Regions from separate parts of the Exiguobacterium sp. s127 genome, predicted to be linked through region 1. Evidence: riboswitches for the same ligand, from Rfam matches in the RefSeq annotation. Region 1 holds a riboswitch; each other region holds the start of a gene.
The links. Region 1 has a riboswitch for thiamine pyrophosphate ahead of KNP98_RS13860 (ECF transporter S component). Riboswitches for the same ligand answer to the same signal wherever they lie in the genome.

Region 1 (8,130 bases):
CAGCCAGCTCACCTGACAATTTTGTACCTTTTTTCGAGGTTGTGTCTTGCAGGTAGACATCTGTTTTCTGGGCACGCTTTTTTAAATACACGGTGAACGTTTGTGTTTTCCCCTTGTCGACGAGTGTTAAATACTGAAGCGACGGTTTATTTCCTTGCGGTTGCTCGAGGGTGACCTGTTTCAGTTCGTTCGCGAGGGCAAGTGATAATTCATCCGGCATGATACCAATTTTGCGGATATTGCCTTCTTGCAGGGACTCGATCGTCGGATGGAGGAAACCTTCGATTCCGTCATTGCGTTCTTCATCGTCCATTTCGAATAACTTCACCTTCTGATAGACCGGTTGATAGCGTAAGGACAAGGTTTTTTCTTCTACATCGCCCAGCTCATTTTTTGCGCGTAACGTCACATACGGAATCGTTTGATTCGCCGTAAGTGTCTCCGGTAAGGGATGGTACGTCATGTCGACTTTTTCCTGATCATATGTCGTCATTACGATCCGGTCCTGCAGGTACCAACCGGGACTTTCGAAAGTAATCGAATGATATATCGCATTTGCTCCGTTCCCGCTCGGACGCGTCGTCAAATAAAAGTCTGTCGTCTGGTTGATGAACGAAGTCGGGACATCGACGAGCACGTGCTCTTTGTTGTTCTCTGTCAGGATGACGAGTATTTGTCCTGCAATCGGCATATGTAAGTTATGGAAGGGTGCGAGACGACGGCTGAAATCACCCTCTGTTTTCGCTTCACGATTTTGATCCGCATGGCGTGTCCGTTGTTTTTCCGTCACCGGGAAAAATGTCGGCGTCTGCAAGGGCGTTTTGTCCGTTCCTTGGTCTACCTTCACCCACGGATGGTCTTTTGCTTCGACCGGATGAATTTTTAATTGATGCGTATCCCGCGACCGGCAGGCGAGGTACAGGTTTTCTTTTTCAGCGAGATAAAAGACCTCGGTTTGAGCTCCATACATTTCAAGCGTTTTTAAGGAAAAGTACATCTCATATGTATTAAGGATCCGGTAGGATGAGGGCAGTGCCGTCGTCTTTTTATTCTTGCACGTTTTTAACAATTGTTTTTTCTCTTTCGTCGATACATCGTCTACGAATTGATGATCGGTAAAACGTTCGACTGACCAGTACGCCGGTACGGACTCAAGCTTCAATAAACGTTCTTGACCGCACCCGGTCAAGACGAGACTGCAGGCCAGTCCTAATGCCAGTGACCATGATTTAATGACAATCCCTCCCCGTCGTTTTCTACTTATTTTACCATATATTTTTCCATATTTTATCTATTTTTCATTTCACTTTAACCTTAAGATGTTAATAATCTATCAGAACGGGTAATACTCAATCATCACGAATTTCACTACTACACGGGGGTTATTCAAATGGGTACATTCATTCAAGCAGTTGACGGAACTAAAATTTATGTCGAAGATGTCGGTTCAGGACAACCGGTCGTCATGTTACACGGATGGCCAGCGAATAACAACATGTTCGAATATCAAAAGAATGCCTTGCTCGACGCCGGCTACCGTTACATCGGAGTTGATTACCGCGGCTACGGCAAATCGGATGCTCCAGCCAGCGGATATGATTATGCAACGATGGCATCTGACATCGATCAAGTCATCACGCAGCTCGAACTGAAAGACGCAGCGTTACTCGGCTTTTCAATGGGGGGCGGGATTGCGTTACGCTATCTCCTTAACCACGGATCGAGCAAAATCTCGAAATTGATTCTTGCGGGTGCTGCAGCTCCGGTCTTCACGCAACGGGAAGGGTACCCGTACGGGATGACAAAAGACGAAGTCGATGACTTGATTGCCGATACGAGAAAAGACCGTCCGGCGATGCTTGAAGGATTCGGAAAAATCTTCTTTGAACAAGACCATTCAGAACCGCTGACACAATGGTTCCACAACTTAAGTGTCGCAGCCTCTTCTCACGGCACGATTTTATCGGCAATCGCCTTGCGCGACGAAGACTTACGGGATGAATTGCAGCAGATTGACGTCGAGACGTTAATCATTCACGGTAAAAAAGACAAAGTCTGTCCGTTTGAATTTGCGGAAGAGATGCAAAAAGGAATCCCGAACTCACGGATCGAACCATTTGAAGAGAGCGGGCACGGGACAGTACTCGATGAACGCGAAAAATTCAACGATACGTTACTTGCTTTCTTAAAATAATCAAAGACACGAAAAACAGCCATCGCAAGTATGCGATGGCTGTTAAAGCTGTAGCTAAACGGTTATGAAGCCTGAAAATGCTATATCGAGATGCGCTTTCCTGTCTCACCTCGTATTCAAAGCGGCAATCGTTCGCAGTTCTAAGCGATTCAAGACAGATTACGCTCTAAACCGTCTGCATATTTGGATTTATCTCACGGTATTCCCTAAAAAGCGTCACGTTTCGTTGACTCCTACGGGAAAAAGTGCGTTTTTAACGCACTTTCAGAGGCAGGCAAGACCCTGCTCGTTGTCCGTTAGGATCAAGGAGCAACGGCTTGCGCCTCGCCCGAGGAAAGTAACGAAAAAAGACGCTTGATTTCCTGATAGCACGTTGTCTACAGTCTGAAACAGCCATCGCAAGTATGTGATGGCTGTTTTTGTGTCTAGATTGAGGAATGAATACCTCTCTGTTTTAGGAGGTTCCACATGCAGACACCTTAGTGCACGTTCCGCCTTGAACCGAACACCCAGTTCATTCGAAATTCGAGTTCTTATGTCGTATAACTTTTGATGAACCGGCGATCGATCCATTGTTTCAAACGCCAGCTCAAATGATTCGTCTGATAGTGTCGTCCGTAAAGCAAGGTCCCTTGCTGATGTCCCATCGAAAGAATCGTCAAGTAACGCGCTTGCGGCCGGAACGTCCGCAAACGTTCCTGATTGATGAAACGAAGGAGATTCTCAAGCAAGACCGGTGCTTGCCGGACGGCGGTTACACCGTTCTTCGGTGTGTTCGGATATGCGGCGAGCGTCGCACAGTCGCCGACGGCAAACAGAGAAGGGTCCTCTAGCGACTGGAACGTCTCGTGGACGAGTAAAAACCCGCGGTCATCACAATAGAGGCCGGATGCCTTAAACAAATCCAGCGCTGACGCGCCACCTAAAAACAGGACGGCATCTGCTTTAAATGATTGGCCCGACTGGAGCCGGACGGTTTGCTCATCAAGAGAGACGAACCGGTCGACGATGCGTGTCACGCCCAGCGTATCCAACCGGTCAAGGATGCTCGCTTCTGCCGGGTGTCCTGCGAGGAGCGGTTCATCATGGACGAGCGTGACCGGACAACCGTCCGATTGGAATGAGGCGGCCATCTCGATTGCAGCAGCACCGCTCCCGACGATGACGGGCGACGATGCCTCTTTAAACTGACGGAGCGCCTGATCGATTTGATAATTCGGCTTGATCGTGACGCGTGACGTCGCATCTGAGACATTCCAGTCATTCGAACCGATGTTACACGATACAACATCATAGGGAATGATTTGACCCGATTGACAGAAAACTTGTTTCGTTTGCGGATCGATTCGCGTGACACGGTCCTCCATCAATGTCTTTCCGTGACGCGCACAGAGTGCTTTGACATCGACCCGGGTCTCCTCGAGTCGATACGTGCCGTCCGCAAGACCGGAGAACATTCCTGAATAATACTGATAACGGGACGGGTTGATGACGATCCATTCAACATCCGGATGCGTTCCTTCCTTGATACATTCTAAATGGGCATGACCTGCCCCGACTAATACGATTCGTTTCAAACCTTCACCTACTTCTTTAAATTAACTGCTTCCGAAACTATGATTCCCTGAATCCGTCCGCGTTAATCTAATGAATGTCATAGGACAATCCGAAGCAAGCTCGCCACGAGACAAACGAGACAAAAAAACACTTGGTCGTGACGCGTCACGACAGGACGGACATAATACGTCCGCTCGGCTTGAAACCGACGCGCTTCCATCGCAATCGCGATTTGTTCCGAACGGATGATACTGTTCGTAAAAAGCGGTAAACTGATGGCGAAAAACGTCTGCCATGGCCAAATCGAGTGCTGTTGGCGGACACGCCGTGCTTGACGGATTGTTCTTATTTCCTGCTGAAAGATCGGAATAAAACGAATCCCTGCTAAAAAGCCGTATGCGAGACGGTCCGGAAGGCGGCACTGATGAATCAGGCTCATGACGAACCGGGTTTGGTCGGTCGTCGCGATGAACGTCAAACTGAGGAAGACGAAGGCGAGCATCCGCAGTGCAATCAACCAGGCATGACCGATACTTTCTTCCGTGACGCGAAACCAACCGAATGACCAAACTTCCGTACTGCCTTTTCCGAAGGCTGCCATCATCCAAAATGTCAGCAAGAACAAGACGAGGTAGGGGGAGACCCGTTTGGCGAGCGTCAACAGTGACCAACCGGAGCAGCCCAATCCGACCGCAGCGAGTAAAAGTAAGGCTATCGTTTCGCGTAACGTCGGTGCCGCAATCAAGAGCACCATCACGTACAGGAGGGCACCGAGCTTGAGTGCCGGATTAATACGTGCGAGCGGGGAGTCGTTTTCCTGCACGACGTTTCACCTCCTCGAGTTGCTGATACAAATACGATAACGGACGAGAGAGTTGGTTATGCTCGAGTAACGTCTCGTCTTTAAACAAAGTGTCCGGTGTGCCGTCGAACTGAAGTCGCCCGTCACCAAGGACGAGGACCCGGTCGGCATACTGGTGGACCAGCTCCATGTCATGCGTCACCATGATCAGCGTCGTCCCGTTTAATCGCGCCTGCTCGAACATCTCGATGAGTTGACTTGTCGTCTCGGCATCTTGACCGAACGTCGGTTCATCGAGCAACAGGACGTCTTTTGGTTCTAACAACATCGTTGCGACGCTGAGCCGTCGCTTTTGACCCATGCTCAGAGCGAGGGGCGACTGACGGGCGACATGGGTTAACCGGTAGGATTGCAACGCCGTTTCAATCCGCTCCGGCGTCGGTGCATCCATGCTGATGACGAGCTCGCCTTCGACCGTCTGCTTGAGAAATTGGAGCTCTGGCTGTTGAAAGACGAATCCGACGTGTCGGTAATAGCTCCGACTTTTCCATGTCCGCAGTTCTTTTTCGAACAAGCGGACCGTACCGCCTTGCGCCGGAATCAATTTCGCCAGTGTTTCGAGCAACGTGCTTTTCCCGGCACCGTTCGATCCGACGACCATGATCCATTCTCCGGCGTGTGTTGCAAGCGACAGGTCGTCGACAATCACTTGCTTACGGCGTCCTAACGCGGTGCGCGTCAGCGCGAACGTATTGTCGTACCGAACCGGAGGACGGTTGTTATTCACTTTTCGTAACCGCCCCGCCTGGGAAGAAGCGGGTGGCACGGTTTCCAGTTGATACGGGTAGAGGAGCGGCGTCGCAATGCCGCGTCGTTCAAGTTCATCGCGATGCTGACCGAAGACATCAAGCGGCGGACCATCGCGTAAAATCGTTCCGCCGTGATCGAAGACGAGCACCCGGTCACTGAACGTCACACAGCGGTCAAGCTGATGTTCAATCAGAACGAGCGTCAACGTCCGGTCGTGATGGAGTTCCTCAATCAGCTGCATCAAAACCCGATGTCCTGCCGGATCGAGTTGCGCCGTCGGTTCGTCAAGCAATAGAATATCCGGCTTAAGCGCTAGGACGCAGGCGAGGGCGAGTCGTTGTTTCATCCCTCCTGACAGTTGCATAATCGGTGTCGTCAGCGGCACATCAAGGCCGACACGTGCCAGTGCGGCGTCAATCCGGTCATCCATCTGACTGCCGTCGACTGAGCGATTTTCAAGACTAAAGGCAACTTCCGCTCCGACGGTCTGCATGCAGAACTGGTCGTCCGGATTTTGAAAAAGGATTCCGACCGTCCCGTTCGTTTTGCAGTGGCCGCTGACATCGGCTTCAATCGCGTCAGGTAATAAGCCGGCGAGAACATGTAAAAACGTCGTTTTCCCACTGCCGCTCGGTCCGACGAGCAACGTCGTTTCCCCTTCGTGTAGCGTCACCGTCACGTGGTGCAGGACGTTGTCATGTTGCCCCGGATAGCGGACAGACAAGTCGTTACAATGAATCATGCCGCATCCGGTTTCTGCCGCTTACGCCCGATCGCATAACCGTTCAACGTCCCTGTCTTGACGAGCGCATCGACGATGACTTTCGCAAGTAATCCACCGAGCAATGCACCGCTGACGAGTTGAAGGGAAAACGTCAACAGAAGTGTCGTCGTCGTATAGTAGGCGAAACCATTGACGACAAGACTATAGACCATACTGCCGATTGCGGCGAACATTCCGGATAGAACTAACGTCATTGTGTTGAACTTCCGGTATCCGAAGAGGGCAAAAGCGATTTCGGCACCGATTCCTTGAGCGAAACCAATCAATAAGGCCGATAATCCGAAGTGACTCCCCGTGAATAATTCGACAGCCGCGGCGACGACTTCTGCAATCAGTGCTGCCCCGGGCTTTTGAATGATGTAGGCGACAAGCGGACTCGCGATGACCCAAATCCCGAACATCCAGTTCGATCCGACCGGTCCGAAGATCGCGGAAATCGGTAACCACAATGTCGACCACCCTAAGTAGAGTACCCCGCAAGCAACCGACAACATCATCATGACGATGATTTCTTTCATTTTCCAACTGTTCATGTTCCTATCTCCCTTTGGCACAACCACCAGACAAACAAAAAGACCGCCCTCTATGAAAGAGAGCGGTCGCTGAATCTGCAAACATGCAGAAAAATTGAACGAATTACCGCTCCACTTTCCTACGCTAGTATGAACTAGATCAGGTTCAAAGGGTCCGAAGTGAATCGTCTCAGCCAATGGGCTCCCCTAGTGGATGTGCATATAGTGTGTACGCTATTTACTGTACCGACTCTACCGACAGTTGTCAATACAGATAAAAACCCTCCGCGAGGGGAGGGTAAGAAAAATTATTCTTTTTCTTCCGTTTGTTCTTCAATAGAAACTTCTTCTGTCGCTTCAGCTGATTCTTCAGCATCTGCTTCTTCGAGATCCGCTTCAAGTGTCGATTCGACGACGGCAACGACTTGAATGTCACCTTCCGTAACGATACGGTATTCTTTTTCTTCCGGTAAATCCGAAACCGATAGAGAATCACCGAGGTTAAGATTTGTCACATCGACTTCGACGCGTTCCGGTAATTTATCTGGTGTAGCTGCAACTGTTACTTTAAAGAGTGTTTGTGAAAGATATCCACCAAGTTTTGCACCAGCCGCTTCGCCGACGAGGACGATATCTGTTTCGACTTCTGTTTCTTCATCCATTTTAACAGCGATGAATTCAACGTGCTTGATTGTTGGTGTGAAGATATCCATATCGAGTTTGTTGATCAGTGTGTTGACTTTTTTACCACCGATTTGAAGTGCAACAAGTGCATTCTCACCATGTTCACGAACGACTTTGATCAATGCTTTTTCGTCAAAGGCAATCGGTGTACTTTCCACTTTGTAACCATACACGACACCAAGAGCTTTTCCTTCATGACGTAATTGCTTTCTAAGTGAGCGTGGGCGTACTTCGCGTTCTTCTACTTTTAATGTTACTGACATGTTCATTTCCCCCTTGAATTTGGTATAGCCCTCAAAAGGTAATGAAGAAAGGAGTGGAACGAATCGTTCCGGATCAAGACAGTGCATCGAATGCTATTTCAAATTGATTTCATAAAAATGAAGATCGAAGTGAGTGGTTAGCATTTCTCTCCCAGGTCATTACGCTGATATTGAGAAACATGTGGTTGTAAAAGCAACTCGCTGATGCGGTGCTATGATAGTTATACCCCTGTAACATTAAAAGCTAAACATCAACCGGAGAAAAAACGATAGCCAGAAACCTGTTCTCCCTAGAGCAGCAACGATTTACATCATGTAAAGAAATCGGTGCCTTTCCTCTTATTCAAGCAATTGAACCATCTCATCGACCGATAACGCAAGTGACGCCGGTTGTTCAAGTATATCCGTCACGAGTGTCGCTTTCCGTTCCTGCAGCTCGATGATTTTTTCTTCGATCGTGCCTTTCGTGATTAATTTAATGACTTCGACCGTCTGTGTTTGTCCCATCCGGTGTGCCCGGTCAG
Region 2 (8,130 bases), on a different contig from region 1:
GCGCGCGGTGGCTATTCCAACCGGACAAAGAAGATGGTTTATGTCGTCGTACAGAATAATGAAATCGTTCGTCTTCAGGAAATTGTTTCTTCTGTCGAACCTAATGCCTTCGTCACCTTCTCTGAGATTCATACCGTCTTCGGAAATTACAAAGAACATTCCTACTCTTTTTAAATGAACCGCACACGATGAAACGACACCCCCTGTCATGAGGTGGGTTGTTTTTTGTAAACGAAGGCTGACCCATCATATACGTCTACGTTTGGTATCGCTTCAGGTTTCATCTCAAAATATAAAACGATTGGATCCCCGTAACCAAAAGATGTTCCCCTAAAAAATAGATAACTCTTCACTTTTTGGGAATTAGTGGTTAAGCTAATGACATTACCAGTTAGCTTACGAAGGAATGATTGCATGAATAAACTTTGGCGCTACCGCATCTCTCTCATTCTTTTAGTCAGTTTGTTCGCTTCGATTCCTCTCATCTATGCCTTGACAGGTTATCGTACCATTTCAAAAATGACAGAAGAGATGCACGCCCATAACATCCCGATGATTAAACAGGTCGACCAACTCGTCGAATACAATCGGGATCGGGCAAATGCCGTTCGCGGCCTATTGCTCTATGAAGACGACCGCTACATTGAACAATACTACTTCTGCACGACCAAAATTCATGATTTACGCCGTGTGCTCAATGCTTCGAACGAAACACCTGTACCGATTAAAGATTTATTGGTCCGTAACAATGCATGGGAAAAAGAAATCGAAACCGTTTTCAGCCTTTATGAAACAAACGGTTCACAGGCAGCTACCGCTTTAGCGAAACAATCGACGCAGACCACGCAGACCATTCTTGAAGATCTTGCTCAAGTTAAAGATCAATTGTATACCGAATTAGATCAAGAACTCGAAAATACGGCGCTCGTGACAGCATCCTATAAACGGATGTGCTTTAGTCTATCCATTTTAGCCTTTCTACTCATCAGTGTGACCATCACGTTCTTCCATCGAATCAAATAATCTGTTGTTTCATACGATTAGCTTCGTGAAAAAGCTAAAAAACGCACCGCAGTTCTTTATCGGACTGCGGTGCGTTTTTTATATTTTTCTCAAGAAGAAGCCTTTCCTTCATTCACATGCTCCATTGCCAAATGAACTAACGACGAGACATGATGGTCATCAAGTGAATAATAGACAACTTTTCCTTCTTTACGATATTTGACGAGACCTTGTTTCAATAACGTTCTTAAGTGATGCGAAGCCGTCGCAATCGAACAATCAACTGATGCCGATACGTCACAAACACAAAGTTCTCGCTCGACCGTCAATGCATAAGCGATTCGTAGACGCGTTGCGTCCGATAACACTTTAAACAATTTCCCAATCTCAAGCGTCGGGATTTTCTCAACGGCATGACCAATTTCAGTAGCACGTTTTTTATCGATCGCAATCGTCTCACAGCGTGGTGCCTCCACTGTCTTCACCTCTCCTCCAAACTATTGCACCATCCTAAAACAACAAATGCAAGTAAGATGACTACGATGATTCGCGAGGTGAAGATTCATTTCCGATGTTTTTTTTGGATTGTACGAAAAACTGCCCATCCCCCTAATCGATTCCCGATATCCCAAACGATTCGATTAGTATCGACAGCCCGTACACCGATATCGATGATACTTGTATTTCGCAATCGCTCCTTATATCGATTCGATAGGAAGCGTGGTAACGGTACTTGTAACATCACTCGATAAAATAAATCGAGGTGTGTATGGCCCCAGATTTCCGTAGCGATGGATGCCGTTTTAATCAACAGCGGCCGTTTATATCGTTGTTGGTGTTTGTTTTTTAACAAAACCGCCAATTCAAATGCATAACGATTCGGATAGGGAAACAATTTCCAACCTAAATGATACTTTCCACGGTTGTCGATTCGAATGATTTGTGGTTCGATTCGATACCGAATCCAGCCTCCCCGAAAGCGAATGACTTGCCATTTCACGTACATCACCTCTTCAGTGATTATACCCGGTCTGATACTATTTGACGCGCAGTCTGAACCGCCTCTTTGAACTCTCGTGCCGCACGTTCAATATCTGGTGCTGCGAATAAGGCAGAGACGACGGCATATCCTTCAAGCATCTCGAATAAGTCGGGCACCACATGATGTGTGATTCCACCAATCCCGACGAGAGGAAGGGAAACAGCCCGGCGAATCGCCCGGAGTGTTTCGTTTGTCATCTGACTCGCATCGTCTTTTGTCGCCGTTGGATAGAGCGACCCTACGCCAAGATAAGTTGCCCCGTCTTGCTCTGCTTCGATTGCCTGTTCAACGGTGGAAACAGAAACCCCAATCGTGGCTTCCGGTAACAGCTTACGTGCTTCCTTCAAAGGGATGTCCTCTTGCCCGATATGCAGACCTGCACCGACGATTTGTGCGATATCAATCCGGTCATTGATGATGAGTGGGACGCCGTAACGAGACATCATTTTCTTCAAGTCACTCGCTTGTTCGAGAAATTCTTTCCCTTGCGCCTGCTTTTCACGAAGCTGGACCATCGTCGCGCCACCTTTTATTGCTGCTTCGACCGCATCAATCAAGGCAACGTCCGGGTGAAAGCGCCGATCTGTTACCGCATAAACCGTGTAATCATTCTCCACTGGTCAATACCCCTTTCAAACTTTCTTCTGTAGTCAAGCTGATTGCGTTGAACAACCCCATCCGGAAATCACCAAGTCCCGCTGCTTCATCTGCGACTTCACCCGCTTTTCCCATTAAATACGTCCCATAGGTCGCTGCTTCGAATGCATCATACCCTGCTCCAAGTAGGGTTCCGATGAGCGATGCCGTCATGCAACCTGTCCCTGTAATGTGTCCGAGTCGTGGCGTTCCTACGGTTAGTTTTACTTGTCGCTTGCCGTCTGTAATGAAATCAACCGGTCCCGTTACGACGAGAGTCGTCCCGAGCCGTCCAGCAAACTCATGGACGACTTGAAAATCTAATGTCTCTCCGGAAGCGACATCGACTCCTTTTGAACGTCCGACTTGACCGATGAACGTCTTGATTTCAGAGACGTTCCCCTTAATGACCGTAAAATGAATTGCTTCGAGTAACTCTTTCGTGAATTGTGTCCGAAGTGTCGTCGCCCCCATTCCGACTGGATCTAAAATAATCGGTTTCTTCAATCGGTTAGCCGTTTGACCTGCCAACAATTGCGACGCTCGTGAAGCTGCGTTCAATGTCCCGATATTGATAACGACAGCATCTGCATGTCCAACCATTTCCTCGACTTCTAGGATATCTTCCGCCATGACAGGTGAACCCCCGAGCGCAAGGGTCATATTGGCACACTCATTAATCGTGACCGCATTCGTTAAATGATGAATTAATGGTTTTTTATCATGAATGGTTGTAAGCATCCGTTTCCCTCCAAATGTCATAAAAGTGATGTGTCGGTCCGATTCCGTTCCCTAAGGCAAATCCATGCCGGATTGCTTCAGTTACGTACCGTTTAGCATAAATCACGCTATCCTTCAGGGAATCTCCCAGCGCAAGACGTGCCGCAATCGCGGAAGACAATGTACATCCAGTACCATGTGTATGCTGGCGTTTTAATCGTGCCTCCTGAAACAGATGATGCCTCCCTTCCGTGTATAAAATATCCGAGGCATCCGTACTTTCAAGATGACCGCCTTTTAACAGGATAGCGATGTCTCGTTTTTGTGCGAATTCCGTCGTCGCCAGCTTCATTTCATCAATTGTCGAAATCGCTTGCCCTAACATGCGTTCCATTTCCGGAATATTCGGGGTCGTCAAGGTTGCAAGCGGCATCAAATGCTCCATTAATGCTTGTTCAGCATATTTCCTTAACAGCGCATGCCCCCCTTTTGCGACCATCACGGGGTCTAAGACGACTGGTCCCTGATAATGTTTCAAACATTTGGCAATGACTTGAATCGTTTTTTCATTCGAGACCATCCCAATTTTAACGGCATCTACACGAATATCGCTAAAAATCGAGTTCAACTGGGCTTCGACAAGCGTTGGTGATACATCTTCAACTGCTTGTACGCCTAACGTATTTTGCGCTGTGATAGCAGTAATTACACTCATACCGTAAACCCCAAGAGCAGAAAAAGTTTTTAAGTCGGCTTGAATTCCAGCTCCACCACTAGAGTCTGATCCAGCAATCGTCAGTACATGTTTCATCGATAGACCTCACTTTCTATGAGAGCACAAGGAGAAAGCGGAACGAAAAAAAGCGCCGTCCGCTGTAAAAAAGCAGACGACGCCATGAAAAACCAACGAGTGTGGTCACTTATTCATGTCTTCAATCTCAACTTTCCTACGCTGGTATTATCCAGATCAGGTGATAGGGTCGAAAACAGAATGGTTTTCCTCTCAGCCAGATTCCTCCAGCTCCCCTAGTTGCTCATGATTTAAATTTCTCTTTCACTGTAGCATAGCGCCATAAAAAAAACGAGCCGAAGCTCGTTTTTATAAGTATGCTAATGGATTAACTGTGTTAGCTGGTCCTGTCGCACTGTATTGGTAACCACCAATATGCAATTCAAAATGAAGATGTGCGCCCGTCGAGTTTCCCGTATTTCCGAGCGTACCGATTTGTTGCCCTTGCGAGACCGTTTGTCCAGCATGAACTGATAATGAATTCATATGCGCGTAAACTGTTGTATACACTTTCCCATTCAAGAAATGTGAAATCATCACGTGATTTCCGTACGGTCCACCGCTTCCTGCTGTGATGACCGTTCCTGAAGCTGCTGCGACGATTGATGATCCGACTGACCCTCTAAAGTCGACACCATTATGGAAAGTATACCCATTCGCACCACTCGCTGGTCCGAATCCTTGTGAAACACTTCCTGACGCAGGGCGAACGAACTGCGCCGAACCACTCGGAACACTAGCGACTGGCGTAGCACTTACGACCTTCTTAGACGTCCCGGCGTTGTTTTTTTCCGCCGCCTCCGCCGCCTTTTCCGCTGCCGCTTTTTCAGCTGCTGCCTTTTCCGCTGCTGCTTTAGCTGCTGCCTTTGCTGCCGCAATCGCACGTTCTTGCGCTTCTAATGTCGCTTGAAGTTCTTTCGCATTCAGAAGTTTTGTCGTAAATTTTGTTTTACCTTGACGTAATTTTTTTAAGGTTGCACTACGTGCTTTCATTTGCTGTTTGAGTTCCTTTTTTTGAACCAAAAGGGCTTCTTTTTCTTTCACTCGCTCTTCCTTTTTATCCACAAGCGTCGCTTTAGCATCAGCTAATTTTTTTTGCGTTTCAAGGTAAGCAGAAATCATCTTGTCATCTTGTTCAGCAATTTTTTTCCCTGCCATCACACGACTAAAGAGATCGCCAAGATCTTTCGAACCAAAAATGACTTCTTCCCATTTAATCGAATTCCCATCATTTTCTTGAAGCACACGAAGGCGGTCTCCTAACAGCTCTTCCTGGCGTTTTAACATTTCTTCATAATGGATAATGTCTGCCTCAAGCTCTTCAATTCGTTCATTCAACTGACGAATCTGTTTATTTTTTTCTGAGACACGAAAAATATTTTCATTGATTGCTGCATCAATCGCATTGATTTGACGTTGCTCTTTTGAAATTTTAGATTCTTGTTTTTTGATTGATTTTTCTAGTTTACGTTGTTCAGCTGCATTATCTGCTTTCTTTTCTTTGATTGTAGCCGCTTGAGTGATTGGGGTGTTCGTCAATAATAACGTCCCTAATAGTACGGTAGAAAATAACTTTTTTAGCATATGTGAGTTCCTCGCTTATGTATGAATTCGATTTTTGAAGTCCTGTTCCGTAGTGAAACTATCTGAAATTGATTATAGCACCGTAATAGTTTCAGAAAAATTTCATTTACATTTCAAATGAAAACGTTATTTTGTAATATAACAACTAATTATTCAAACTGTATAAAAAAGAACCTCTACAATGTAGAGGTTCTTTTACGATTTTATAACATTGACATAGGATTAACACTATTTGCAGGGCCTGTTCCGCTGTAGATATACCCACCGACATGAATTTCGAAGTGTAGGTGTGGTCCAGTCGAGTTACCCGTGCTACCAAGTGCACCGATTTGTTGTCCCTGGCTGACACGTTGTCCTGCACGCGCATTCAATGAACTCATGTGCGCGTAAACCGTCGTATACGTTTTTCCGTTCAATTGGTGAGCAATCATGATGTGATTTCCGTAAGGACCACTACTAGAAGCCGTAATGACAGTTCCTGTTGCTGCTGCGACAATTGGTGTTCCAACCGGTGCACCAAAGTCGATTCCATTATGGAATCCATACCCATTTTCACCACTTGCTGAGCCGTATCCTTGTGTAGTCGCACCACTTGTCGGATGAATGAACAATGCTGAAGATGCAGCTGGAGCCGGAGCTGGATTCGGTGCTACTGGTGCTGGTTTTGGTGTTACAGGCGCTGGTGTCGGCGTTGATTGTTTTGTTGAATTCGTTGTTGCTTTTTGACGCGCTGCTTGTTTTGCAGCTTGCTCGGCTGCCGCTTTTTCTGCTGCAGCTTGCTCAACTGCTGCCTTTTCTGCCGCTGCCTGATCGGCTGCTGCTTGTGCTGCTTGAGCTTCAGCACGGGCTTTTGCTTCTCGTGCTTCTTGTGCTTTGCGCTCTTTTTCAATCCGTGCTTCACGTTCACGTGCCGCTTTTTCTGCCGCGATTGCTTTTTCTTGCGCAATCAAGATTTGTTGAACTTCTTTCGCGTCCATCAACTGTGTCTCAAATTTCTTTTTTTGCTTCTTAAGTTCTTTAATGCGTTTGTTTCGTTCACTGATTTGTTGTTCGAGCTCTGCCTGTTGACGCTTTAATTCTTTTTTCTCTGTCACAAGCTTTGCTTTTTTATCTTTAAGTTCTGCTTGGGCATTCGCTAATTTCTTTTGCGTGTTCTGGTAATCCGTAATCATCTTATCATCTTGTTGTGAGATGGATTTCCCCGCTAGCACACGGCTGACGAGATCTCCGACATCTTTCGAACCAAAGATGACTTCTTCCCATTTAATCGAATTACCATCATTTTCTTGCATGACACGTAAACGATCGCCGAGCAATTCTTCTTGACGTTTCAGCTTGGCTTTATATTTTTCGATTTGCTTACCAAGTTCGACGATTTCAGCTTCTGTCGCCTTGATTTGACGATCTTTTGCTTCGACGGCAAACATTTTTTCATTCAATGCTTCGTCTAAACGATTCACTTCTTGTTGTGTCTTCGAAATTTTCTCACCTTCGTGATTCACAGAAGACTCAAGATTTTTTTGTGTATTTTGGTTTTCTTGTTGCTTTTGTTCGTTTTTAGCTTTTTGTTCACTTAAATCATCTGCTGATGCAAAATAAGGAGTTGATGAAAGGACAAGTGCGGAAACGATGAGCGACGTAAACGTTTTTTTCATGTAGTATTCCCTCTTTTTCTCTATAATTTTATTGTAGTCAAAAGTATGCTTTATTTAAATTTCATTTTAATGTTTAAATTTTATAAGAACGTTTTTGATTATAGCATTCATTTTGCCTCTATTATATTTCAGTGAGATTTCATTTTGTATAAGTTTATTGGTTAATTATGTAATACGATGAAGCTCCTTTAGTGAAAATACCTGCGCGTTGCACCTTGAGGGAAGTTTTGGCACACTAGTGGTGTAAGGGAGGAATTATAGTGAAACTTGATCATACTGGAATTGCCGTCCGTGATATGCAAGAAGCCATTACTTTTTATACAACAATTTTAGGAGGGAAATTAGTCCGTGAATATTCAAACCCCGCTCCAGGCGTGGCATCGAATATCGCTGTCATTGAATTTGAAGATGCACACATTGAACTACTGACACCAACAAGCGCTGACAGCCCAATCGCTCGTTTCTTAAAACAACGTGGTAAAGGGGTACATCACATCGCTTACCGCGTTGACGATTTAGATCAAGCGATTCTCGATGCAAAAGAACAGGGACTTACGTTCCTCGAAGATACGTACCGGTCAACGCCTTTTGGCCGTCGTTTGATTTACATGAATCCGAGGCATTCACATGGGGTCATCACTGAGCTTTGCGATTACCCAAACGCTTAACGCAAAAACAAATCCCCTACACGACCTGTGAAG
Region 3 (8,130 bases), on a different contig from region 1:
CATCTTGACCGGGTCTTTCGCATGGGCGACAGCCGAATTAAGTAAGACGGCGTCTGCGCCGAGTTCCATTGCATAGGCGACATCGGTCGGTGAACCGATTCCTGCGTCGACGATGACCGGGACCGTCATCTGTTCGATGATGAAGCTTAAGGCCAGTGGATTAAGAATCCCTTGTCCGGATCCGATTGGGGACGCGGCAGGCATGATGGCGTGACACCCGAGTTCTTCCAGTCTTCGTGCCAACAACAGATCGTCTGACGTATACGGTAAGACGGTGAATCCTTCTTTTAATAATTCTTCCGATGCCCGCAACGTTTCAATCGGGTCCGGTAACAGCGTTTTATCACAGCCGATGACTTCGACTTTGACCATGTCGCACAGTCCGGACGCGCGGGCGAGTTTTGCCAGCCGAACCGCTTCTTCCGCTGTCTTCGCCCCCGCCGTGTTCGGTAATAAATGATACTGACTCAAATCAAGCGCCTCTAAAAAGTTCGGTTGACTCGCTTCGAAGATATCCATCCGGCGCACGGAAAAGGTCAGAATGTCTGCTCCCGATGCCTCGACTGCTTGCTGCTGTGTCGTCACGTCGGGGTATTTGCCCGTTCCGAGTAATAACCGCGACTGAAATGTCGTTTGACCAATCGTTAACATGATTAACCGCCTCCTACGAAGTGGACGATTTCAAATGAATCGCCTGTTTGAATGGGTGTGTTTTGGTATGCTGTCCGCTCGACAATCTGTCGATTTTGTTCGATGATGACCATTTTTTCCGTCAAATTGAGATGATGAATCAATCCGTCGATTGTCGAAATCGTTCCGTCAAGCGTATACGGTTGACCATTAATGGTGAGTTGCATTCGTGTTCCTCCTCGATTCATGTAATGAAAACGGACAAAGCTCATATTTCGGCGTGATTCCCGTTACCTCGTCTGCCAGGACGGACGCCGTGATCGGGGCGAGTAATATCCCGTGCCGATGATGCCCGGTCGCGACGAATAGGTGCCCGACTCCCGGGACCTGCCCGAGATAAGGCAATCCGTCCGCTGTTTGTGGACGAATCCCGGACCAGATGTCCACGATTTCCGCTTCTCTGATTGCCGGGAACAGTCGCGCCGCCGCCTGCAGGAGATGTTCAATCCCGCTGACGCTGACCCCTGTCGTCTCGTCACCGATCCGTTCCGTCGCCCCGATGATGATCCGTCCGTCAAACTTCGGGACGAGGTACACGTCGTCGCTAAACAACGTCTCGGTCAAGACATGCCCCGGAAGCCGGACGGCGAGGCATTCGCCTTTGACCGGTACCGTCGCGATCTCGACACCACTCGTCGCGAGTAATGCTTCTGATCCCCAACCGCTTGCGACCACGACGTTACTGGCTTCACGCTTACCGTTACTCGTCGCAACGCCGACGACGGTCGCCCCTGCCCGGAGCAGTCCTGTGACCGTTGTCTGTTCTTCAATCACACCTCCGCGGACTTTAATCGCGTGACGGAGCGAACGCGTCAACTGGACGGGATCGATTTGACCGACGGATGCAAATTGAATTTCCTCATGGCCCCGAATCAACCGAAAGGGATTTTCTTTATAGCCACTATCAATGCCGGTCTCATTAAACAGCTCACGGACGAGGTCGGGATAAAGCTGTCGACTCGCTGCCGCCAGTTGATGTAAGGCAGGGATCAGTTCATGATCCGTCGCAAGCATGCCGGCTGCCGCTCGCGTCGTTCCTTCGCCACACCGGCTTTGCTCAAGCACGCGTACCGCTTGTCCTCGTTTGAGCAATTCGTAGGCGAGTGTCAAACCGATTACGCCTGCGCCGACGATTAACGTCCCTTTTGCTTTCATTGATCAAGCACCTCGCGATACGACCGGACTGCTTCGACCGGATTTGCCTGACCGAGAATCCCTGACATCACAGCGATGCCAGCAACGCCGGTCGCGAGGACACCCGCGACATTCTCCGGCTGAATCCCGCCAATCGCGATGACGGGGACTTTTGAAAACGTGACGATTTGCGCGAGTGCCGCTAGTCCGCGCGGGGCGACGTCCTGTTTTGACGCCGTCGCAAAGACATGACCATACATGACGAAGTCGCTGCCCGTCTCAAGCGCTTCCGTCAAGGAGTGGATTGATCGGCCGATCTGTAGCTCGCTGAATTGACGCCGCACGACAGCGACGGGAATACTGCGTGATGTCAACTGGACACTTGCCTTCGTCACGAGGGCGACATCAAGCCGGTCATGGACGATTAGTTTTTCACGTGGAACACCGGCGCATACTAGCGCCTCGATCAATTGGACGAGTCGGTCCGCCGACCAACCCGGTTCCCGGATATGAATCATGTCGACATAAGGCACAACAGCCGGCAAGACTTCTAGAAGATGTGTCAGCTCTTTTGTCCCGGTCGTCACAATATGTAACTTCGGACGCATACCTTCTCCTCCTTGCTACACAAAAAGGACCACCCCATGAACATGATGGAGTGGTCCGAAGAATGTCCAGGTAAGACCTGAGACAGGATGATAATCAGAAGCCACTTCCCTCCGCTAGTACGAACTAGATCAGGTTCAAAGGGTCCGGATATTTCCGTCTCAGTCTGCTGCGAGACTCCCCTAGTGTAGAACTATTTAGTGTTGGTTGGTTCATTCGTAGTCTACCATGACCGCTCGCTTGATTTCTAGTCTGACTTGTCAGTTCAGCCGATCCGTGACCGTTTTGACCTGTTCCGTCAATTGTTCACGCGTTGGAATCAGCTTCGTGTCTGCTAAATCATACGTTTGTTTTAGACGTAAGACACGTGTCACCTTCGCGTCGAGGTCAGCCCGTGATAACGACTTGTCCTTGATTCCCTGCATGATCGCCGCATGAACATCCGTGTAAGCACCGGCTTGCGAGAACATCGCCATGTCGGCACCACGTTCGAGGGCGAGGCGCGCAGCTTGGGCGAGACCATATTGTTTCGTGATCGCGCCCATTACGAGGTCGTCCGTCACGATGACGCCATCGAACTTCAACGCTTCACGCAACAGCTGTTGCATGACCGGCTCTGATAACGACGACGGATTGTCTGGGTCGAGCGCCGGGAATAAAATGTGTGCGACCATCACCATCTCCGCTCCGGCATCGATTGCCGCTTTGAACGGGACGAGTTCCAGTTGCTCGAGTTGCGCTTTCGTCTTCGTCACGGTCGGTAAGCCGACATGCGAATCGACGGTCGTATCCCCGTGTCCAGGAAAATGTTTGATGACCGGCACGACGTCTTCCGACTTAATTCCCTGCATTAACGGGACACCGAGCCGGGCGACATCATCCGGCTCAGCGCTCAGTGCCCGGTCCCCGATGATCGGGTTCGCCGGATTGCTGTTGACATCAAGAACCGGGGCAAAATCCATATTGAATCCATAAAACCGTGACATCGCACCAAATGCCTGTCCGGTCTTTTGCATCAATGCCGGATTGTTTTTCTGACCGAGCGTCAAACTCGGAGGTAAATGAAACGCTTGATCCGGGACACGGCTGACACGTCCTCCTTCTTCATCGAAACCGAGGAACGCGAGCGGTTCGGCGGCTTGTGCGTCCTCAATCGCTGCCGTCAAGGTTTTTAGCTGGGCGTCTGACGTGATATTGCCTCCGAGTAACAGGACACCGCCCAGCGCGTGATCGCTTAACAGACTTCGGTCTGCGTCCGATAACGTTGTCCCGCTGATCCCGATATACAGCAATTGATCGACCTTTTCAGCAGTCGAGAGTTTGGCGAGCTGACGTTTGATGTCTTGCTCCGCCTGTTCGGCAGCCGTCGGTTCGTCAGCGACCGGCTGTTGCTGACTCGTCTTCGGTTCCGGTTTCGTCTTCGGTTCTGTTGCTGGTTCACTCGCGCATGCCGTCAAAAAGCAAGCCGTTAAAAGCACGTAAATCGGTTTCAAAGCGGTTCCTCGTTTCGGACGCCATTGATTGAATAATAGACTTCAATTTCAGCATTCAGTGATTTCGAGACAGAACAGTATTTATCTTTTGATAACGACACGGCCCGGCGGACTTTATCGTCCGGTAAGTCGCCTTCGAGACGATAATGAATCGAAATCGTCGTAAAGCGGCGCGGGTGTTCCGTCGCCCGTTCTCCCTCAATGTCCATCTCAAACGAGGTTAACGGTAAACGCATTTTTTCTAAAATGGAGACGATGTCCATCCCCGTACAGCCGGCGACGGCGTGCAACAACAATTCAGTTGGCCGCGGTGCTCCGTTCTGACCGTTATTTTCAGGTGCTGCATCCATTGCCAGTTGGTGTCCGGACTCCGTCATGCCACTAAAGCCCATCTTGTGATTCCATGTAATCGTCGCTTGCATTTTTCTCACTACCTTTCGATTTTTAGTTCGGTGCGATTCGCTCTCCTTCATTATAGCGTAGTCTCACCTGAAGAAAATTGACATGCTATTCAAAATAATGCTTCTTTTCCTTCGACAACCGATTCCCGTTCACCTGACACACGAATCATGCTATTCTGAAAAACGATAGTTTCGCGCTGCTTAGCGCTAGAATTGAGGAATTGATATGTCATCTACTACCCGTTTACGTAAAACGGACTGGCTTTTAATCGCCACCCTCTCCTTACTGACGTTCGTCTTAGGCACAAGCGAATTCGTCATCGTCGGGATTTTATCAGAAATCGCTTCGGCCCTCGGAATCACGATTGCGAAAGCCGGGACACTCGTTTCCGCCTTTGCGATTGCCTTCGCGATCGGGACACCGGTCACGATGTCGATCACGGGACGCTTCGAGCGTCGCAAATTAATGCTCAGCCTGATCTTTGTCTGGGTCGTCTTGAACTTTTGCAGCAGCATCGCCGACACCTACTCGCTTCTGCTCGCAACACGGATCGTCACCGCCGTCCTGACCGGTGTCCTGATTTCGCTTGCAATGGTCGTCGCGAGTGACAGTGTCCCGGTCGCGAAACGCGGTGTCGCCGTGTCGTTCATCTTCGGCGGCTTTACGCTCGCGAACGTCTTCGGTGTCCCGATCGGCACGTTTATCGGGCAACACGCCGGTTTTGAAGCGACGTTTTGGCTGACGACAGCCCTCGGACTGATTGCTTTTTTCGCCGTTTTCAAAGTCGTCCCGCGGCAACAGGCGACGGCGTCAAGTTCCGTTAAGGATCAACTGCGCCTGCTCGCGAACCCACGTATCATGATTGCCTTCTTCATCCCGTCGTTTGGATTTGGTGCGACCTATGTCGTCTACACGTACCTCGTACCGATCCTCGAACTCGAACTCGAGCTGCCGCGGGCCTGGATCAGTCCAATCCTCCTCGCGTACGGCGTCGTCTCGATTTTCAGTAACATTCTGGCCGGGAAAATCGCCAGTCATAATCCGATCGGTCGGTTACGGTTTGTGTTCGTCGTGCAAGCGTTCGTCTTGGCGGCCTTATATGTCACGACGTCATCCGTCACGCTCGGACTGATCAATATCGCTTTGATGTCACTGATGTCGATTTTATTGACGACATCGACACAAATCTATCTGATTGACTTGGCGGAAAAGTTCAACCCGGAAGCAAAAGGACTCGCTGCGTCCTTGATGCCGGTCGCAAGTAACGTCGGGATCGCCTTCGGCTCCGCGCTCGGTGGACTTGTTTACGCGAGCGGACCGATGATGAACACGGCGCTCGTCGGCGGACTCGTCGCCTTGGTCGCTGCACTGTTGACTGCGGTCAGCTTCCGACTCGACCGACGCGCATCATAAACGAACTGAAACTAAAGGATTCTCACTTCACTTGTTTCCTAGGATGCAACGTGAAGGGAATCTTTTTTTGTGCCTTGTATCCTCAAAAAAGTAGTTTCTCAGCCCGAACCTTACAAGATTGTTAGGGACTCGTTGCCAACTTGTTGCTTTATTTGTAAATCTACATGGTACGCTGAAACTAGCTTTTCACCCTAACTTAATTAAAGGAGTTTTTTTCATGAAACCGTATTATGCCATCACATTAACGGCCTTACTTGTAACGGCTTCCGTCAGTCCAGTCGTTGCGTCTGCCGCAACACCAACAAAAGTCGAGACGAAAAAACCGTTGTCCGAAAAAGCACTCGCGAATAAGAAACTTGCGATCGCAAAACTCGCCACGTCACTGATCGGTACGCCGTATAAAGAAGGCGGCACGACGACAAAAGGATTTGATGCTTCAGGCTTCACGCAATACGTCTATCAAAAAAGCGGCTTGACGCTGGAGCGGACGGTTGCAAAACAGGCTGCCATGCCGTTGAAAACCGTCACACTTAAAAAAGCGATGCCGGGTGACTTGTTGTTCGTCCAGGCGAAAAAAGCAAAGACACCGAACTTCGTCGGGATCTATACGGGCAAAAACACGTTTGTCGCCGTGACGACGAAGAAGGTCGAAGCCCAGGACCTGACATGGAGTTATTATACGAAACAGGACATCCTCATTAAATCGTACCAATGACAAAAACGCGCGGCTGACTTCAATGCAGAGTCAGCCGCGCGTTTTTACTTATTTTTCGAACTCTATGCAACAAGTTTTCAGCCTTAATCACAATTATTTTACAACGAGTTCATTTAATATTATGTCTTGTCGCTTTAATCGATCTTTGATATTGCCTTCATAAATTACGTTTCCCGACAATGGATCAATCACTTGGACGTTGAAGATGCCGGTCCCTGTATTCAACCCCGTGTAGATTACTCCGTTTTCTAGTCGGAAATATGTACTTGAGCCGTCAGCCCCCTGCCATTTGTTAAAATCATTTGAATGACGAGTCAGCTTCTTACTATCGATATCATATACAATCCATTTGAAGCGTTCCTGATCAGCATCTATAAGCGCAACAAGTTTTGTTCCATCCTCGATGAGTTCAGATTGATACAGATCGATTGAATCTAGCGCAGTCAGAGATTGAACCGTTTTTCTATCACTGATGTACGTGTTTCGTTTAGTCGCGTCCAATCCATTGATATCTCCTTCTGTTTGATAAACGATTTTCTCACCGTTAATCCCAAGAACATTGAAGTACTCATTTGATGTCTTCGGTAAATCGACTGTTTGAATCGTATCTGCTTTTAAGTCGAACTTAAAGAAATGATTTCCTACATTCGTTGGATCTTCATCTACGACATAAACATACAGGCTGTCACCAGAACGTTGGAACGGATTGAATTGCACTTCCCCTTTGTACTTGATTCCAGCTGGTGCTGATACTATTTTTTTAAAGAGGCGTTGTTTTTTTTGATTAAAATATTGTAGTTCCCATCGTCCCTCTTTCTGCAGACGCATCGCATAGACAATACCATCTTGCTCTAACGTATTAACCGAATTAGGGGCAATGAAGCGGCGGAACGCACGGGGAGCGTCGATGATGTCAAAAGGATTTTTGAAGAGTTGATCCACAAAATCATGTGTTGTTTTTTGCACACGACCATTCAGCGTGATCTCATAATCCATTGGCTTTAGACCACGATCTAAGATTTCAGCGTGGATGGACTGGACAGCTTGTTGTTTCGGATCACCTTTGACCGTCTCGATTACAAATTCTGATTCATCCATCGAATGAATGAACCATCCGTAAATGCCAATCGTCAAGAAACTGACGACAGTCAGAATGAGTACAAATTTAAAATTTCGCATGGTTTCCTCCTTAAACTGTGATTTTCCATTTTAACAAACGCAAACTTCTCCAAATTGTATAAATAAAATACAACGTAAATACTGACAGAACGATTGCTCCGAATTCTTCTTGAAGCAACCCGTCAATCATTTCTAAGCTATACTGCATACTAACTAAAATAACTATTAAAGCAACTAGTTCAATGATGATGAACAGCATTCCTTTTGACTTCCCGTATGACCGTTCAAGCAGAACGAACAGGAACAAGAAACTGACGATGAACAGCGATAAGATAACCAGCACAAATAAATCGATTAAGTTCATCATGTATAATTTATTGAGGCTCCTTGAGAGACCGAGCGAACCTGACTCCCTGTACCCATCTTTAATTAACCAGTTGAAGATCCCATGACTGAGTTGAATCACCGTCCACTGTAAACCAAGGAAACTGACAATCACGAGTACGAGAGAAGTAAATTTTGCGAAAAAGATTTTTGCGCGACTACCTGGTAGTAGTA
Region 4 (8,130 bases), on a different contig from region 1:
CGGCATCAGCAGTCCCTTCATCATGGTATTTGACGCAATCGGTATCCCATATGCTGCAGATTTGATGAACATCGTCGTTTTGACGGCACTCTTATCCGTCGGAAACTCTGGACTGTATGCTGCGACACGCATGCTCTGGTCGATGTCGCAAGAAGGCATGATTTCAAAGAAACTCGCCATCGTCAATCAGCGGGGTGTGCCGATGCGCGCCTTAACGTTCACGATGCTGTTCGCGATGTTATCCTTATTGACGGCATTCTTCGCAGAAGATACCGTCTTCATCTGGCTATTATCCATCGCCGGTCTCGGAGCACAAGTCGGTTGGATCTCGATTTCCGCTTCGCAAATCGCTTTCCGACGCCAATTCATCAAGGCAGGACACACGCTTGACGAACTGAAGTTCAAAACACCGTTCTTCCCAGTCTTACCCATCCTCTCATTCTCACTCAATCTGCTCGTCTTAATCAGTTTAGGTTTTCAAGCCGATCAACGCGTCGCCTTATATCTCGGCGTCCCTTTCTTCCTACTGACATGGGTAAGTTACCATCTTTTCGTCAAAGGAAAACATATCGCTGCAAAAAGCGAACAACAAGCAGCCAGTTCGACACTTCAAAACGAACAACGATGACTTGTTATCTGGCCCTGGATACACCGGGTGCCGGAATCCGTTGAACTTAAACAGTCGACTGACTAATAAATCAAAACGCCGATGCTTCCGTTTTACATACGGAGTCATCGGCGTTTGCCATACCTATCTTTTTGTTCATGACGTCATGACGTGTACTTGAAGAACGCATGTCCCGGTCGCATCAGCGAGATATGATGGAATCGCGTCTATCGCGTTTTTATTTTTCATGCGTGCGCAGGACGAGGACTTCCCCTTCGACGACCGTCACTTGCGCAACACCAACCCACTCATTGCTGACCGTCAGCGAACCACCGACCGGAACAGGATGCTCCGTCAAGGGGTATTTGACGCCGCGTAACGTCAAGTTCGACGGGACAAGGGGAATGAATGACAGGTAATGATACCCTTCAGACGCGAGTTCGTACTGACCGGTTTTCCAGTACCGGACATCCTCACGTTTCGTCACGAGTCGTGCCATCGGAAATTGTTTTAACAAATAGACGTTCTGTAGCGTCATGTCGAGCCGACCACCCGTCGCACCAAAGATGAGTAGTTCAGCACCTGCAGCCTGTTCGGTAGCGTAACGTAACGCTAGTTCTAAGTCCGTTTCATCTTTTTCTGCCGGATGAAGCAATCCACCATCCGGAACGTATCCGAGCGAATCAAAGTCACCGATTGCCACATCAAAATCAAGTCCTTGCTCCACTAATGTCGCAATCCCGCCGTCAACACCGATAATCATCGTCTTGTCTTTCACGAATGGTGCGAGCGTCGGGACGTCTTCTACCGGTCCTGCCGCAACGATTAAAACTCTCATCTTTAAATACCGCGAGCGGAGTAACGTAAAAGACGTGGTGCTGTCGTAAGCAAAATACCTGCAACGACCCCACATAAAACGTACGACGGAGCCATATACGTCGCGTTATAAATGAACGAGTAAGGAACGACCGGTCCTTTGGCATACTCTGCAAAAAAGACGATTCCACTGATGACATGACAGATGTAACGTAGACCGGCACCTAACAAGGTCGCAAACAAAACAATCGTCATGAGACGCTTTTTTTGACCTTCTGTTGCTGCTTTTTTGACTTGGCCTGCAAACACTCCACTCAAACCGACGACACCATATGCAAGCGTATAGTCAAGCAGCGGTTGGACGACCGTCAAGACTTGCGGAGCGAACATCAATTGAATCGTTCCGACGAGCGCACCCGTGATGACACCACCAACGACGCCGTGACGAAAGGCCATGACGAAAATCGGTAACATCGCTAAGCTGATGGATCCGCCTTGTGGCATTTTGAACGGAATCAATAAATCAAATACAACACCGAGACTCGCGAAAATCGCAATCTCCATTAACATTTGTAATCGTTTCATACTGTGTTCCTCCTAAAAATAAAATAATGATGACAACAAAAAGGCAGTACGACGGACGCCGTACTGCCTGCGTGCGCCACATCCCTACGTCCGTCTGAACGGAACAGGTTCGAAGGGTTAAAGTCTACTCACTTCTCTCAGCCGCTTGACGCGACACCCCTTGCGGTCAAAATTTAATTGTCTTGGCTCTATTATACGTGAGCCGCGTTTCGAATACTAGTGATGGCTTCCGCATAGTCTGGTGCATTGTAGATTGCAGAACCTGCGACAAGGACGTTTGCCCCATTGTCGATACACAGTTTTGCCGTTTCCGCGTTGACACCACCATCGATTTCAATTTCGAACGTCAAACCGCGCTCTGCTTTGATCATCGCCAATTGCTTCAGCTTCGTCATGACGCTCGGCAAGAAAGCTTGTCCGCCAAATCCTGGATTGACCGTCATCAACAAGACCATGTCGACTTCTTCTAGGACATGTTCAATCGTCGACAGTGACGTGTGTGGATTCAGCACGACGCCGGCCTTTGCTCCAGCCCCTTTAATTTGTTGCAAGACACGATGGACATGATTCGTCGCTTCGACATGGAAGGTGACGATATCCGCTCCTGCCGCTACAAACGCTTCGACGAAGTTTTCTGGTCGATCGATCATTAAATGAACGTCAAGGACCATGTCCGTCTTTTGACGAAGACTACTGAGGACGGGTAGACCAAATGAAATGTTCGGGACGAACTGGCCGTCCATGACGTCGAAATGGATGTAATCTGCTCCTGCCGCCTCGACAGCTTTAACGTCTCGTTCTAGGTTGGCGAAATCTGCTGATAAAATAGATGGTGCGATTTTAATCATTTCAATACCTCCGCGCTCGATTCTTGATTTCCTCTACAAACATACCATAATTCGTATAGCGTGAGGACATGATTTCTTCTCCCTCAACTGATTTTTTGACAGCACAGCCTGGTTCGTTTAAATGCAGGCAACCACGGTATTTGCACGTATCTTGCCGTGCGACGAATTCTGGAAAACACCAACGTAATTCTTCGATTTCCATCTCGTGTGGAAAATCGAGGTTCGAAAACCCTGGCGTATCAGCAATCAAGCCCTCTGCAAGCGGAATTAACGTCACATGACGCGTCGTATGTCGTCCGCGTCCGAGCGATTTCGAGATGTGGCTCGTCTCGAGATCGAGCGTCGCATCGAGCGCATTCAACAATGAACTTTTTCCGACTCCCGACTGTCCCGCGAGCACACTTGTTTTTTCCTTGAGTAGCGGGCGGACTTCCTCTACCCCTTCTAGCGTCTCACTCGACGTCTCAATCACCTGATAACCGATTTGTCGGTAACCGGCAATCGCCGTCCGGACTTCTGCTTCCGCTGTTCCTTGCAACAAATCCATCTTCGTCAAGATAATGATAGGTTGAATCTCTTTTGCTTCGATTAAGACTAAAAATCGATCGAGCAAATGGGCTGAAAAGTCCGGTTCTGCTGCTGAGACGACAAGCAACGCTTGATCGATGTTTGCGACCGGTGGACGAACCAGGAAATTTTGCCGTTCCTTCACTTCTAAAATGTATCCAGTTTCGCTTTCGATATGCAATACGACCTCATCTCCTACAACAGGACTGATACCACGTTTTCGGAAGTTTCCCCGAGCGCGCGATCGCACCTCGCCCTGCGTCGTCATGACATCATAAAACCCACCTTGTAGACGAATGATCGTCCCGTCCCGATTTTCTTCGATACGATTTTCTGCCATCCCATGCCCTCCTTCAATTTGCGGTTCGTAGCACACTCATTGTTCTGCTTTCGCTTGTTTATAGGTAATCGTTTTCGAGCGATACACTACATCATCTTTATAAATTGTGATTTTTCCTTCTTCGCCCGGATCAATCGTCACCGGAACATCAAATGTTTCATCACTGTCAATCGACTCTTCAATCACCGTACGTTTCCCTTTAGCATCATCCGTCTCGATTCGAATGACTTGCCGCGGCGGATCTTCATCCCCTTCACCTACAGCATCGTAGGCTACTTTTTCCGGGAAGGTCGCCGTCACGGTTTGTTCTTCCTCCCCTTTTGAAATAAAGACCGTCACGGAATCGTTCGGCTCGACTTTGACACCCGCTTGCGGAAATTGACGAATGACTTGGTCCAGTTCGACTTCACTCGAAAATTCTTGTTCGAATGTACCGTCGAGACCTGTCGCGTCCAAGTACGCTTTTGCTTCAGCACTCGACATGTTCGTCAAATCCTTCAATTCAAACGCTGACGAACCTTCGGATACCGTGATTGTAATCGTCTGTTCCTTTGCAATCACTTCTGTTCCGGCTGAAATCGATTGCCGGATGACATTGCCTTGTTTGATGTCTTCCGACTCTTCTTTTTCGACATCTACTTTTGAGAACCCAGCATCCTTCAAGATCGAGGTCGCTTTTTTCTCTGTTTCGTCCGTTACATCCGGCACTTCGACCGGATCACTGCCCGTCGAGACAACAAGATTGACCGTCGAACCTTTTTTGACGGTCACTTTTGCCCGCGGTGCTTGACTGATGACAAGTCCTTCATCAATCGTATCACTCGATCGCTTAGTCGATTCGACGATAAAACCGAGTTTCTCAAGTTGTTTTTCGGCCTCGTCCGCATCTTCTTTTGCGACATCCGGCACAACGACTGTCGGATCCGGCCACATCGCGAACGTTGTCGCGGCACCTCCGAGTAGGAGGAGGAATACGAGCACAATCCACCATCGCTTTTTTTTCTTTTGCTTCGGTACAACTGTCGCGACCGTAGCTTCTTCTTCCTTGACCGGAGTTCCGGACGGAGCCGAGACTGGACTTAACACCATCGTTTGCTCCATCGGATCTTCCCCGCGAACCCCTTCATCTGCTCGTTCAACAGATAATGCCGTCACCATATCTTCCCGAAATTCAGCAACGGATTGTTGCCGATCGTGCGGGGCCTTCGCTAGTGCCTGCATGATACAGTTTTCTAGCGCTTGCGGCACGGAAGGATTCAAGACGGATGGCCGCCGCGCTGTATCTTGCAAGTGTTTTAATGCCACGGCAACGGGTGAATCTCCTTCGAACGGGACGTGTCCTGTCACGAGTTCATAAAGGACAGCACCGAGCGAATAAATATCCGATTTTTCATCGGCAAATTTTCCTTTTGCCTGCTCAGGTGAGAAGTAATGCACTGAACCAAGAACGGACATCGTATGTGTCAATGTCGCGTTCGACATCGCGACGGCAATACCGAAGTCCGTCACCTTGACCGTACCATCCTCTCGGACGAGCATATTTTGTGGTTTTATATCTCTGTGGATGATGCGATGGGCATGGGCATGATCAATCGCGTCACAAATCTGACTGATGATTTCAACCGCTTTATTGATTGCGAGCGGTCGTCCTTCACAGTAGGTTTTCAACGTCATCCCATCGATGAACTCCATCACGATATAGTAAATCGAATCCTCTTCACCGACATCATAGACGGCAACGATATTCGGATGGTTCAAACTCGTCGCAGCATGAGCTTCGCGCTCAAAGCGCCGAATGAATTGTTCATCATGCGAAAATTCAGTCCGTAAAATTTTGATTGCGACATTCCGTTTTAAGATTTCATCATAAGCTTGATAGACATTCGCCATCCCGCCATTTCCAACTAGCCGTTCTATGCGGTAGCGGTCATTTAATCGATCTCCGTATCGCATATTCAGCCCCTCTTTCTTTCTTTGAAACGGATGGCAGCAACGGTGATGTTGTCTGCTCCACCCCGCTCATTCGCCTCAAAAACTAATCGTTCAACGATTTGCTCGAGTGGCGCATCTTCTTGTAGCAGCTGTTGTATTACTTCATAAGGGACTTCATCCGTTAATCCGTCACTACAGACGAGGACAATTTCATAATCTGGTGCATCCCGGACTTGGACGTCGACGTCGACGAGTTCGTTCGAGCCAATCGAGCGCGTGATGACGTTTCGACGTGGATGATTTTCGACTTCTTCTTCCGACAGTTCACCTAATTGCTTAAGCATATTGACATAAGAATGATCATCTGTCAGTTGCTTCAGTTGACCTTCTTCAATCGCATAGACTCGACTATCCCCGACATGACCGATAACGAGGAGTTCGTCCGACCAACAGACACACGCCATCGTCGTTCCGACGACGGCCAAGTTTTCTGTCTTGGAGTACTGTAAGATTTTAGAATTGGCTTCCTGCACTTGCTGTTCAATCCAAGAAGATAATTCAGCTGGTCGGCTTGGCATGTCCGCATAGGCATCAGCAAATACTTGATGCACAATCGCGCTTGCCTTCTCACCTGCCGCGTGACCACCCATTCCGTCAGCGACGACGGCAAGCCCTTGTTTTTCATCACCAACGAGTAACACCGTATCCTCGTTTTGCAATCGCACTTTTCCCGTCGTCGTCAGATAAGCTAACTCCATGACCGTCCTCCTCTTCTATCTCACCTACTGTTGATGCATTTAAGAAAATTCAGCGTGCGTGTCATCCTTGCTTTTTAAAGGCTGCGATGTAAAATCCGTCGGTCCCAAGCGTCGTCGGAAGCAACTTGAGCTCCGCCCGTTCTGAAATCAACGGCTGCACGCTTTCTGGCATTCGCCCTTTGAACGACTCATCAAAAACAAACCCTTGGCTTAAGATAAATTCCGTTTGTTGTTCATTTTCGACTGGATCAATCGTACACGTCGAATAGACGAATGTCCCTCCGCGCTTGACGAGTGGAAGAACTGCCTCGATGATTTGTCGCTGAATGACAGGTAACTGTGTTAAATTTCCTGGTTGCTTTGTCCATTTAATGTCGGGTTTCCGGCGGATGACACCGAGTCCAGAGCACGGTGCATCAACGAGAATCCGGTCAAACGATTCTGCATCGAACCGGTCGCCGACTTTTCGTGCGTCGAGGGCTTCTGCTTCTACCGTATCGAGTTCAAGCCGTTCTGCCTGTTTTTTTAGTAATTTAATTTTATGTGTGTGTAAATCAAGTGCCGTCAACGAACCTGTCGTCAAGCCTTCCGCAATATGCATCGCTTTCCCACCCGGTGCTGCACAACTGTCGAGCACATGGTCAGACGGTTCTGCTCCGACGGCCCGCGCAACGAGCATCGAACTCTCATCTTGAAGCGAGAGATACCCACGGTCGAGCAAATCCGTTTGTTGGACACTGCCACTGATGATTTCAAGTCCGTCCGGGGCGACGGCGGCTGGTTTAGCAAAGACACCTTGGGCTTCGAGTAATTCGACGGCTTCTTCGACGGTCGCTTTATTCCGATTGACGCGGACCGTGACGGGTGCCGCTTCGTTGTTGATTTGACAAATCTTCAACGTCTCGTCTTCCCCGAACAATTCAATCCAGCGCTCGACAAGCCACTCCGGGTGACTCGTCTCAATGCTGATTCGTTTGCTCGTTGAAGGAATCGCCGAGAAGTCTGGTTTCCCTTGACGTAAAACGTTACGTAAGACACCGTTGACAACTTTTGCGATATGCGGTTTTCCACGCGTTTTCGCGATTTCGACCGCTTCGTTGATGACGGCGTGATCCGGAATCCGGTCTAGATAAAATAACTGATAGACACTCATCCGGAGCAACGGTCGCATGAAGGGATCGAGTTTTTTTTGTGACGCGAGCAACGGATCGAGAATATAGTCGAGTGTCAACTCACGGCTGAGTGTCCCATAGACGAGTTCCGTATATAAACCGACATCCGCTTTCGAGATTGCTCGTTTTTCAAGCATCTGGTGGACGGAGATTGTCGAAAATGCACCACCTTGTCCAATTTTCAATAACGTCGTGACTGCAGCATCGCGTACATTCATGCATCTTCGCCTACTTTCTGTCCGATTTCGAGCGTCTGACCAATCCCACGCATGAAGGTCGCACCATCCATCCGTTTCTTTCCGGCAGGTTGGAGATCGACGAGTTTCAAGGCGATATCCGAGCCCGTCGCAATGACCGGACCATCATTTTCGAGCGCAATGATTTCTCCTGGTGTTCCGGTCCCTTCACACTTCTCAGCGAAGTAGACTTTAAGTCGATCTTTGCCAAGCAATGTATAGGCACTCGGAAACGGATTCATCCCCCGGATGTGGTTATAAAGTTCTTC

Region 2: linked by a shared signal. The riboswitch ahead of thiD (bifunctional hydroxymethylpyrimidine kinase/phosphomethylpyrimidine kinase) and the one ahead of KNP98_RS13860 (ECF transporter S component) in region 1 are both predicted to bind thiamine pyrophosphate.
Region 3: linked by a shared signal. The riboswitch ahead of KNP98_RS08615 (thiamine phosphate synthase) and the one ahead of KNP98_RS13860 (ECF transporter S component) in region 1 are both predicted to bind thiamine pyrophosphate.
Region 4: linked by a shared signal. The riboswitch ahead of thiT (energy-coupled thiamine transporter ThiT) and the one ahead of KNP98_RS13860 (ECF transporter S component) in region 1 are both predicted to bind thiamine pyrophosphate.

The regions. Positions count from the first base shown of each region.
Region 1 covers NZ_JACSMO010000012.1:62,165-70,294, reverse strand. Annotated here, with positions in the region: gene KNP98_RS13885 (hypothetical protein) at 1-1,189, opposite strand, end outside; gene KNP98_RS13880 (alpha/beta fold hydrolase) at 1,391-2,194, shown strand; gene KNP98_RS13875 (NAD(P)/FAD-dependent oxidoreductase) at 2,728-3,771, opposite strand; gene KNP98_RS13870 (energy-coupling factor transporter transmembrane component T family protein) at 3,849-4,574, opposite strand; gene KNP98_RS13865 (ABC transporter ATP-binding protein) at 4,540-6,105, opposite strand; gene KNP98_RS13860 (ECF transporter S component) at 6,102-6,680, opposite strand; TPP riboswitch at 6,780-6,878, opposite strand; gene KNP98_RS13855 (50S ribosomal protein L25/general stress protein Ctc) at 6,968-7,606, opposite strand; gene KNP98_RS13850 (DEAD/DEAH box helicase) at 7,946-8,130, opposite strand, start outside.
Region 2 covers NZ_JACSMO010000007.1:61,164-69,293, reverse strand. Annotated here, with positions in the region: gene KNP98_RS10440 (YitT family protein) at 1-174, shown strand, start outside; gene KNP98_RS10435 (CHASE3 domain-containing protein) at 415-1,023, shown strand; gene KNP98_RS10430 (ArsR/SmtB family transcription factor) at 1,113-1,478, opposite strand; gene KNP98_RS10425 (hypothetical protein) at 1,565-2,002, opposite strand; gene thiE (thiamine phosphate synthase) at 2,023-2,661, opposite strand; gene thiM (hydroxyethylthiazole kinase) at 2,651-3,421, opposite strand; gene thiD (bifunctional hydroxymethylpyrimidine kinase/phosphomethylpyrimidine kinase) at 3,402-4,211, opposite strand; TPP riboswitch at 4,328-4,438, opposite strand; gene KNP98_RS10405 (murein hydrolase activator EnvC family protein) at 4,500-5,774, opposite strand; gene KNP98_RS10400 (murein hydrolase activator EnvC family protein) at 5,978-7,429, opposite strand; gene KNP98_RS10395 (VOC family protein) at 7,690-8,097, shown strand.
Region 3 covers NZ_JACSMO010000005.1:129,930-138,059, reverse strand. Annotated here, with positions in the region: gene KNP98_RS08630 (thiazole synthase) at 1-651, opposite strand, end outside; gene thiS (sulfur carrier protein ThiS) at 654-857, opposite strand; gene KNP98_RS08620 (NAD(P)/FAD-dependent oxidoreductase) at 841-1,845, opposite strand; gene KNP98_RS08615 (thiamine phosphate synthase) at 1,842-2,432, opposite strand; TPP riboswitch at 2,522-2,624, opposite strand; gene nagZ (beta-N-acetylhexosaminidase) at 2,691-3,923, opposite strand; gene KNP98_RS08605 (OsmC family protein) at 3,920-4,345, opposite strand; gene KNP98_RS08600 (MFS transporter) at 4,551-5,738, shown strand; gene KNP98_RS08595 (C40 family peptidase) at 5,956-6,453, shown strand; gene KNP98_RS08590 (hypothetical protein) at 6,547-7,632, opposite strand; gene KNP98_RS08585 (hypothetical protein) at 7,643-8,130, opposite strand, start outside.
Region 4 covers NZ_JACSMO010000003.1:76,992-85,121, reverse strand. Annotated here, with positions in the region: gene KNP98_RS05365 (amino acid permease) at 1-628, shown strand, start outside; gene KNP98_RS05360 (thiamine diphosphokinase) at 846-1,445, opposite strand; gene thiT (energy-coupled thiamine transporter ThiT) at 1,448-2,008, opposite strand; TPP riboswitch at 2,073-2,179, opposite strand; gene rpe (ribulose-phosphate 3-epimerase) at 2,200-2,856, opposite strand; gene rsgA (ribosome small subunit-dependent GTPase A) at 2,858-3,763, opposite strand; gene pknB (Stk1 family PASTA domain-containing Ser/Thr kinase) at 3,800-5,716, opposite strand; gene KNP98_RS05335 (Stp1/IreP family PP2C-type Ser/Thr phosphatase) at 5,719-6,453, opposite strand; gene rsmB (16S rRNA (cytosine(967)-C(5))-methyltransferase RsmB) at 6,515-7,843, opposite strand; gene fmt (methionyl-tRNA formyltransferase) at 7,840-8,130, opposite strand, start outside.